DNA from 3 places in the Paenibacillus barengoltzii G22 genome. Region 3 is predicted to be linked to each of the others. Evidence: riboswitches for the same ligand, from Rfam matches in the RefSeq annotation. Region 3 holds a riboswitch; each other region holds the start of a gene.
The links. Region 3 has a riboswitch for cobalamin ahead of metE (5-methyltetrahydropteroyltriglutamate--homocysteine S-methyltransferase). Riboswitches for the same ligand answer to the same signal wherever they lie in the genome.

Region 1: linked by a shared signal. The riboswitch ahead of C812_RS15775 (anaerobic ribonucleoside triphosphate reductase) and the one ahead of metE (5-methyltetrahydropteroyltriglutamate--homocysteine S-methyltransferase) in region 3 are both predicted to bind cobalamin.
Region 2: linked by a shared signal. The riboswitch ahead of C812_RS12690 (ABC transporter substrate-binding protein) and the one ahead of metE (5-methyltetrahydropteroyltriglutamate--homocysteine S-methyltransferase) in region 3 are both predicted to bind cobalamin.

Annotation. Positions count from the first base shown of each region.
Region 1 covers NZ_KE159654.1:164,860-168,124, reverse strand. The annotation lists gene C812_RS15775 (anaerobic ribonucleoside triphosphate reductase) at 1-1,870, opposite strand, end outside; cobalamin riboswitch at 2,041-2,293, opposite strand; gene C812_RS15770 (MTH1187 family thiamine-binding protein) at 2,628-2,927, shown strand; tRNA gene C812_RS15765 (tRNA-Thr) at 2,999-3,071, shown strand; gene C812_RS15760 (FMN-dependent NADH-azoreductase) at 3,127-3,265, opposite strand, start outside.
Region 2 covers NZ_KE159653.1:943,272-946,536, reverse strand. The annotation lists gene C812_RS12695 (methyl-accepting chemotaxis protein) at 1-884, shown strand, start outside; cobalamin riboswitch at 966-1,176, shown strand; gene C812_RS12690 (ABC transporter substrate-binding protein) at 1,423-2,433, shown strand; gene C812_RS12685 (FecCD family ABC transporter permease) at 2,430-3,265, shown strand, end outside.
Region 3 covers NZ_KE159653.1:103,632-106,896, reverse strand. The annotation lists gene C812_RS08810 (multicopper oxidase domain-containing protein) at 38-1,036, opposite strand; cobalamin riboswitch at 1,257-1,453, shown strand; gene metE (5-methyltetrahydropteroyltriglutamate--homocysteine S-methyltransferase) at 1,599-3,265, shown strand, end outside.

The DNA of each region.
Region 1 (3,265 bases), on a different contig from region 3:
TATGCACTTCGTTCTCATGGCTGCCGCAGGAAGGGCAGCTTGCCCCAATGATCCCTTCAAAGCCGCAGGCCGAGCAGCGGTCGATGGGATGATTAATGCTAAAATAGCTGACCTGCTGCTGCAGAGCGTATTGCACGATTTTGACGAATGCTTCCGGATTGTTGCGGGCATTGCCGTTGAGCTCGATATAAGAGATCGCTCCGGCGTTGCACAGCCCGTGGAATTTGGCTTCCAGCTCGATTTTTCGTGCCGCACTGATGTTGTAGTAGACCGGGATATGGAACGAATTCGTGTAATACTCGCGGTCCAAAATCCCGGGCAGCGAGCCGTAGACCGCGCGATCGCGTTTGGTGAACTTGCCGGACAGCCCTTCTGCCGGGGTCGCAAACAGCGTGATATTCAGATTGTGAATTTCACTTTGGCCGTCGCAATAGTCGCGCATGTATGCGATCAGGTCGTAAGCTTTCTGATACACGGCTTCATCCTCACCGTGGTGCCTCCCGTACATCGCCTTCATGCATTCGGCCAACCCGATGAACCCGATGGACAAGCTGCCGTGCTTCAGCAATTCGCCGACCTGATCGTCCGGTGCCAGTTGTTCACCGCCTTCCCAGACGCCTTCCCGCATCATGAAATCGGAAGCTTTGGCTTTCTGGGAAGCCTGAATCGAGAAGCGATGCAGCAATCCCTCAAGGGCGATATTCATATAGTGAGTCAGATCGCGGTAGAAGGCGCGCTCGTCGGGTTCTTGGCGGTGTCCCAACGCAATGCCATGCTTCAAGCCGAGCTTGACCAGGTTCAGCGTATTAAAGGAAAGATTGCCTTTGCCAGACAGGTGATTGCGTCCGAACCGATCCGCCAGCACCCGGGTGCGGCAGCCCATTGTCGCAAATTCCGTATCCGGATCCGTTGGATCGTAGTACATCAGATTCAGCGGAGCATCCAGGTTGGCGAAGTTGGGATAAAGCCGTTTGGCCGAGCATTCCGCCGCTTTCAGGAACAGGGAATAGTTAGGTTCTCCCGGATTCTGGTTGACGCCTTGTTTACATTTAAAAATCTGAATCGGGAAAATCGGCGTTTCCCCATGACCGAGCCCGCGTATCGTGGCCGTAAGCAGGGAGTCGATGACCAACTGTCCTTCCGGTGAGGTGCATGTGCCGTAATTGATGCTGGTGAACGGGATTTGCCCGCCGGCCCGGCTCGACATCGTGTTCAGATTATGGATCAGGCTTTCGGCTGCCTGGAACGTCTCACTTTTGGTTTCCTTGAGCGCATAGCTAAATGCCTTAGGATATTGCTTCTTCAGATCGCTGCGGCTCATGGTGATATCACCAAAATCAGCGTTCGCGTTGCCCTCCTCGAAATAATCCAGCCCTTTGCGGAAGTATTTGGCGAACGATTTGGCTACGTACGGAGCGAGATCAAAGTCCAGCTTATTGGCGGACACGCCGCCGTATTGGGAGTTTTGCTGGGATTGGAAAATGATCGCTACCAGCGCCATCGCCGTCATGATCGAAGTTGGCGGGCGTACGCTGCCGTTGCCGGTGTTGAAGCCTCTGCGCAGCAGCTTGTCAAACGGGATAAAGATACAGTTCGTTGTGCCAAGAGCATACTGATCCAAGTCGTGAACATACACGATATTATCCTGAATCGCCTGGACCAAGCGAGTTGGCAGTACGAAATGACTTGCATACCATTTGGAATACTCGCTGCCGAATTTGCTCATCTTGCCGGAGAAGCTCTCTCCGTTTAAATTGGCGTTCTCACGCAGCACCTCAAGATTGCGGCTCTGGACGATTTCCTCGCCCATTCGAATCACTTCATCCAGCAAGGTGTCCCGGCCGGTATACGTCTGGCTTACCCATGCCATAACACACTTCTCCTCCCTGTAAACCGAGCTTTAGTTCAAAAATAAAAGAGCATGTCCAACCAACGAGGTAGACATGCCCGAATGCACTGCAAAAAAGATGGACAGACCAAATCAAGGCCCAACATTTCGGCGGCAAGCGGACACCATCCCTGATCCTCGCAGGTTTTCCGTCGGTGTCTTTCAAACGGGCAGGTCTCCTGGCTTTCGGAACGTTGCTGACGCCTTCCCGCAGCTCATCAAACATTAAGCTGTAGTGGCATTTCGTCAGTCAACGGCTGGGTCTTCCAGACGATATAGGCGGAACGCCTGTCTTTAGTACCCAGCTACCGATTACAGTGGCGGGACCGCAGCGGACTTGCACCGCACTTCCCTTTTAAGCTCCGGCGGATCGTCCGCCGGATCACCCGTTCACACTATATTTTGTTGCGTTGATCTAAGGATAGCCCAAGATGTTGTGTTTGTAAATGGGATTTTCCCATTGAAAACTGACTGAAAACGATGTGAAAACCTCCGGTCCGCGCAATGATGCGGAGAGCGGGGGACGGATGAAAAATGTGAACATTTATAAATGGGACTGGAGGACTAGACGGCGTTTTACAGGGGATGTGAGTTTTGGGGATGGCCTGGAAATTTAGCAGACGGGTTCGGTTGATCTTCAGGAGCGGGGTTGGTTAGAATAGAGTTATCGGACGAAAAACAGCTTAGGGATCTAAAGGTTTCAAACCAATCCAATAACCAGGAAAGAAGGGAGCCGATTATGGCTATCGCCGAAGTTACCGTTATTCCGATCGGGACGGGGAGCACCAGCCTCAGCGCTTATGTAGCCGAGTTGCATCGGGTGTTGGAGAAGCAGAAGGGCATTACCTTTACCCTCACCTCCATGAGCACGATTATTGAAGGATCGTTAGACGACGTGTTTGCTGCGATTCGCGCGATCCATGAAGCACCGTTCCAGTCCGGTGCCGGCCGGGTGTCGACCTCGATCAAGATCGATGATCGCCGCGACAAAGCCAGCTCCTCAGAGCAGAAGCTGCGCTCGGTGCGCGAGAAATTATAATTTCTTGAAATTGGCGCTTGCATTATTTTTAAAACTCGGTATAATAAATTTTGTTCGCTAAAAACGAACCTGCTGGTGTAGCTCAGCTGGTAGAGCAACGCATTCGTAATGCGTGGGTCGGGGGTTCGAGTCCCTTCACCAGCATCTGATATGCAAGCGTAACGCGCCCTCCGAGGTTTTCGGGGGGCGCTTTTTTTTATCATTTCAAAGCCAACTGAACCGCCGATTTCTCCGCTTCGGTATAGGCATTCTGCAAAACTTCATCTTTATCTAAAATGTCGGTTCCTTGAACCCGAATGATTTCAAAATCCTCGATCCCCAGAAATTGAAACATCGAT
Region 2 (3,265 bases), 840 kb from region 3:
TCGAGGCGGCCCGGTTAGGTGAGCAGGGGAAAGGGTTTGACGTTGTCGCCGTGCGCATGCGCCAGTTGGCGGATCAAAGCACCGAGGCGATCACTTCCTCCGCGCCGTTATTTCAGCAGATCGCTGTAGATGTTGAGCGTGTGAAGTCCACGCTGAAAGAGGGACGGGCCTCGGCCCTGGAAGGCATATCGTTAATGAAACGGATGGGGGAGGACATCCGGTTGATTGCGGATGAAGTAGCCGAGGTGAACGGGCTCGTTGCCGAAGCGGGACGGCGAAGCGGGGAACAAGCCGAGCTGACGCGAAACATGGAGGCGATGCTGAGCGAGGTGCATGAAGCGCTGAATCGGAGCATCATCCATGTGGAGGGGGCGCTGACTCGGATGGAGTCGGAGCGCGAGCATATCTCCAAGCTGCAGACGGTGGTCGTGGGCTTGGATCGGGCCCAGGGCGAACTGATGGTATCGTTGAAGTCCGTCCATTCCGGGACGGATTCAGTTGCCGGGGGCGAGGACGCAGCGGCCCTTGGACAAGCCTATGCCCGAATACTGCTGGAGGTGGCTAAAGAACCGGGGTTTCACTTGCTGGAGCCGGCTGGTCACCGAGCTGCCTTGGAGCAGCTGTTAGCTGCAGAGCCGGGCCTGGAAGCGGCCTGGTCCAACCGCCAGGACGGATCTTTTATCATGTCCATTCCGGAAGCCGGCTTGCTCAACGCTAAAGGACGGGACTGGTTCCGTCGGGCGCTGGCCGGAGAGACGGTCGTCTCCGAAGTGTATATCTCCGCGATCACCAAGCGGCGTTGCCTGACGCTGGCCGTGCCGATTGTCCGGGAAGGCGAAGTCCTCGGCGTCCTGGGCGCCGATTTGTCTTTAGAACAGGGTTGAACGAAGGAATAGCAGATTTCATTATTGTCAGCCTTCCGCTTTTCCCCTATAATCCAAGAGAGAAGAAAGCCTTAAGACAAGCGTACAATTTGTGCCCGTAGGTCCTGGAGCAACGGTGAAGCATGCCGCAGCGCTTCGGGTTAAAAGGGAAGCCGGTGTAAATCCGGCACGGTCCCGCCACTGTAAACAGGGACGAGCTCATGATGCCACTGTCGCCCGCGAAGGGAGATGGGAAGGCGAGTTGTCGTCGATACCTGGAAGTCAGGAGACCTGCCACGGGAATTCAAGACGGTCCTTCGAGGAAAGGATAACGTTCTGCCAAGAGCATCATAGCTTGGCGCTGCCATCGTGGAGTCGCTCCGCTTTGCGTGCGCACAGCATGACTTTGTAGACGTAACCCCATCCGCTAGGATTGGGGTTTTTTCTTTGTGCCGATAGAGAGTTGGCCGCGCTTCTTCGCCGCCGGCTGCACAACGTACTGCTGGAACACAAGGCGATTCTTTATCTATTGCAAAATAAAGCAAGGGGAGATCTGGAAATGAGAAACTGGAGAAGACTAGGAAGCCTGTGGCTGCTGGCCCTGCTGCTGGTGCTTGCAGCCTGCGGTAACAATAACGCTGTCACCCCGGGATCAGGGAATACCGCTGACGCTGCACAGCCAACGCAAAATGCGGGAACGAACGCAGGGGCGGACAATTCGGCGGGACAGGAGACGACTTATCCTTATACCGTAACGGACTCGACTGGCAAAGAGTTCACGTTTGAGGCTGCGCCGGAACGCATCGTGTCGCTGGCACCTTCGGAGACGGAAACGCTGTTTGCGCTGGGGCTTGACGAGCAAGTGGCTGGTGTATCCGATCTGGATGATTATCCTGAAGCGGTGAAGGACAAGCCGCGGATGGGCGGATTTCAGGTGAACGTGGAGGCGATTGTGGCCGCGCAGCCGGATCTCATTCTTGCAGCGAGCGTGATTGACGAAGCGACGGTTAAAAACTTGACGGATATGGGATATAAAGTGTTCCAGTCCAATCCGAAGACAATCAACGAAGTAATGGAGCATATTCAGACCATTGGTGACATTACCAACCACCAGGCTGAAGCTGCCAACGTAGTCGACAAGATGAAGCAAGAGGTCCAAACGGTGACCGATGCGTTAGCTTCGCTCAGTGAAGACCAGAAGAAGAAGGTCTACATCGAGTTTTCTCCGGGCTGGACGGTGGGCAAAGGCGAGTTCATGGATGAGATGATCACGTTATCTGGCGGCATCAACGTTGCTTCCGATATCAAGGGATGGTCCGAGATCAATGAAGAACAAATTATTCAGGCGAACCCGGACGTTATTCTTTACGCGAAAAGCGTTGTTGACGAAAATAACCGGACGTTAGCGGATATCATTAAAGCCCGTTCAGGCTGGGATCAAATTTCGGCTGTGAAGGAGAACCGCATTATCGCATTGGACGATAATCTGCTGGCTCGTACGGGCCCTCGTGTCACGCAAGGACTCATTGAAGTCGCCAAGGCGGTTCACCCGGATTTGATCCAGCCATGAAGCGCGGCAAATTCGCCGGATACGGAGCCATTGGGCTCCTGCTGCTGGTCGTAACGCTGCTGCTCTGCATCGGCATCGGTTCCGTTTATGTGCCGGCTGGGGAAATCGCAGCAATTTTGCTGCATCGTATCCCGGGGTTCGACCGCCTGATCACGCCGGATTGGACGACGGCAGCAGAGCAAATCGTCATACAGGTCCGTTTGCCTCGCGTGCTGCTTGGGATGCTGGTCGGTGCTTCGCTCGCCGTGGCGGGCGCCGGCTTCCAAGGGGTGCTGCGCAACCCGTTGGCGGATCCGTTTACGCTGGGCGTATCGTCAGGCTCGGCAATCGGTGCGGCGGTGCTGATCTTTTTCGGATGGCAGTTTTCCCTGTTTGGGATCTTTACGCTACCGATGGTTGCGTTCCTGGCGGGGGCGGTTACGTTATGGATCGTGATTTGGCTGGCTAGAGAGAACGGACGGCTGCCGATTGAAAGTCTGGTTTTGTCCGGCGTCGTGATGCAATCGTTCCTAGGGGCTGTTGTCTCCTTTTTAACGGCAATGTCGAAGAAAACCATTAATGAAATTTACTATTGGACGATGGGCAGTTTAAGCTTGCGCGGATGGTCGTATACGGCCATCCTTTTGCCGTATTTGCTGCTGGGAGCCTTATTCCTTTGGAGCCGGGCTAAACATTTGAACCTGCTGACTTTAGGTGAACGTCAAGCCTCCCATTCCGGGATGGCCGTAGAACGAACCAAACTAGCTGTGTTGCTCGTTGCTACACTGATGACGGCGGCTGCGGTATCCGTGTCAGGGGTAATCGGATTCGTAGGCCTGGTCGTTCCGCATAT
Region 3 (3,265 bases):
TCACCTCGTTTATGAATTTACATGAATAGGGTAGTCCTTAATGGCTCATCACCGGTGCTCCATGATCCGTTCCGTCCTGGGTTACGCGCAAGATCGCCGTAGCGCCGAGGTTGGCGTCCCTCAGTTGATGGGTAAGGATTGGATAATCCCCTTCCTCTGTAACGATAAATTCAACGACTGCGCCGCCGCCGGCTGGAAGCAATACGGTCTGCATTCCATACAGCTGGTTGTTTGGATTCCCGTCCAGATAAACGCGATCAAAGGTCGTCCCGACCACATGGAACGAAGAAACGTGATTTGGCCCTGCATTGATGACGTACAAGCGGACCTGGTCGCCAACTTTGGCGAGGAATGGATGGTCTTTTAACGTAAAGTCATCGCCATTGAATACCACAACCTCCGGATCGCCTTGTTGAAACGCATCCAGATCATTGGCCGCATACCATTCACTTTGGACAATCGTATATTCTCGATCGATTTCCGAGTCCGTTGGGTAACCGTCTGTCGGTTCGACGATGATCATCCCGTACATCCCATTAGCCACATGCAGCAGCACCGGACTAACTCCGCAATGATACATGAACACGCCTGGCGTGGTGGCGGGATAAGTAAACGTGCCGTGCTCGCTAGGCATCACGTCAATGAACTTCTTGCTTGGAGCGGCATGGACCGCATGGAAATCCATAGAGTGCGGCATGTCGGGATCTAAGTTTTTTAAGGTAAACTCCAGCTGATCGCCTTGCTTTACCCGCAACACCGGACCAGGGGCGGTTCCGTTAAACGTCCAAGCCGGATAAGTGACACCTTCGGAGATCTCGATATCCGCCTGCTGCGCAGTCATTTCAATGCGGACGGTATGGCCTTCCCGCCTAATGCTCGGCTCCACGGGCGGTGGATGGAGATGCGGCTCTTCCGCTTGCAGGGGAGGGGCACTGACCTGAGGGGGCTCCGACGGGAACGCAAACCATGCTGCGGCAATCATGATCAGACAGCATAAGCTAATCAACAGAAGCTTTGGGATGTTCCGCGATTTCATCGGTCATTCCTCTTTCTATCTATAATGGTGAAGGAAATGGCTCCTTGATGTACTTTCATCGTACGACGGGTCTAGAGGGTGGATTGTGATATGTATCACATGAATGTTGTCGAAAATGTTGTCGTTTGTGCTCCATTCCTGCTAAACAAATAAGTAAATTCCGATCTGTTTGGTATTGTATTCACAAGACAGATGAAGTAAGATGTAAGGTATATTCCAACCGAATATAGCGGAAATAGGTGTTTCGGCCGAGCATGGCTGAAGCTTAAAAGGGAAGTCCGGTGCAATGCCGGCGCGGTCCCGCCACTGTAACGGAGGAGTCGGATGTATGAGATGCCACTGGTGACCTATCACTGGGAAGGCTGCATCCGGCGAAGATCCCGAAGCCAGGAGACCTGCCTATTTCGACAGCACTGCAGTACCTACGGGAGATAGGGAGGTGTTAAAGTTGCAAGCCATCGAACAACGGATCGAAGGTCCTCTTTAGCCATGCTATCGAGGACCTTTTTTGTGTTTTTTACGGACTTAGTATGATTGATCAAACCAATGGGAGGAAATGAACATGGGGAACTTTTTGAGTGGTAATCTGGGGTATCCCAGAATCGGTGGACAACGGGATTGGAAGAAGCAAATCGAGGCATATTGGTCAGGGAAAATCACAGAGCCGGAGCTTCATGCTCGATTAAAAGAGATTCGCTTGAACAACCTGCGTGTGCAGCGGGATCGGGGGCTTGATATCATACCGGTTGGTGATTTTACGTATTATGATCACGTTCTGGATACGGCGACGATGTTTGGGCTTGTACCGGAGCGCTTCGCTTGGAACGGGGAACAAATCTCGCTTGATCTGTATTACGCGATCGCAAGAGGCAATGACGAAGCAACCGCCAGCGAGATGACCAAATGGTTTAATACGAACTACCATTATATCGTACCTGAGCTGGGGAACCGTGATCCCAAGTTGACTGTCAATCGGCCGCTGCAAGCCTATCTGGAGGCGAAACAGGAGCTCGGGATCAACGGAAGGCCTGTTCTGCTCGGACTGTTTACGTTGCTGAAGTTATCCAAAGGGGAAACCGCGGGGGAGGCTGAAACTTGGACCCAAAAGCTGCTGCCTCTGTACGTACAGGTGTTGCGCGAACTGGAGGCAGCGGGTGCAGATTGGGTGCAAATCGATGAACCGGCTGTTGTTGTCTCTTTAAGTGAGGAGGACGTACTACAGCTTCGCTTGATCTACAAGACGATTACGCAGGAGGTTCCGGGATTGCGACTGATGCTCCAAACCTATTTTGATGCGGTCGAACGGTATGATGAACTGATTGAACTGCCGGTGCACGGTTTGGGATTGGATTTCGTTCATGGCCGGGAAGGTAACCTCGAATCACTCCGGCGTTCCGGCTTCCCTGCTGACAAGACGCTAGGTGCGGGACTGATTGACGGGCGGAATATTTGGCGTACGGATTTAGATGAGGCACTAAACCTGCTGAAGGTGATTTCGCTTCAGGCCGGAGCGTCGGAGGTCATCGTGCAGCCTTCTTGCAGCTTGCTACATGTCCCGGTATCTGTAACAAGGGAGGAGCGGCTGCATCCGGTATTGCACGATGCGCTGGCCTTTGCCGAGCAGAAGCTGGAGGAGTTGGTGAGCTTATGCAAGGCGGCCCACGGAGAAGGAGCGGAGCCGGTGCAGTTCACCGAGAATCGACGGGCTTTGGCTGCGCTTGCTGCAGATCCAGCCCGCAACCTTCCATTCGTACGGGAAGAAGCAGCGCAGGCCGCAGCTGCTCCGGCTGAGCGCGCCAGCGATTTCGCCGAACGGCGGCGGAAGCAGCAGGCGAAGTGGCAGCTGCCGTTCCTGCCGACTACAACGATTGGCAGTTTCCCGCAAACCGCCGAGGTGCGGGCTGCAAGGCAGAAGTGGCGTAAAGGTGAGTGGAGCGCGGAGAAGTACGAAGCGTTCATCCAAGCGGAGATCCGCAGATGGGTGGAGTTTCAAGAGGAGATCGGGCTCGACGTATTGGTGCACGGTGAGTTTGAGCGGACCGATATGGTGGAGTTTTTTGGCGAGAAGCTCCCAGGATTTGCGTTTACGCAAGGAGGCTGGGTCCAGTCCTATGGAACGCGCTGCGTGAAGCCTCCGATCATTTATGGAGACGTCGAATTTGCTGGGCCAATGACCGTGAAGGAAACGGCCTACGCCCAAAGCCTGACGAACAAACCGGTGAAAGGCAT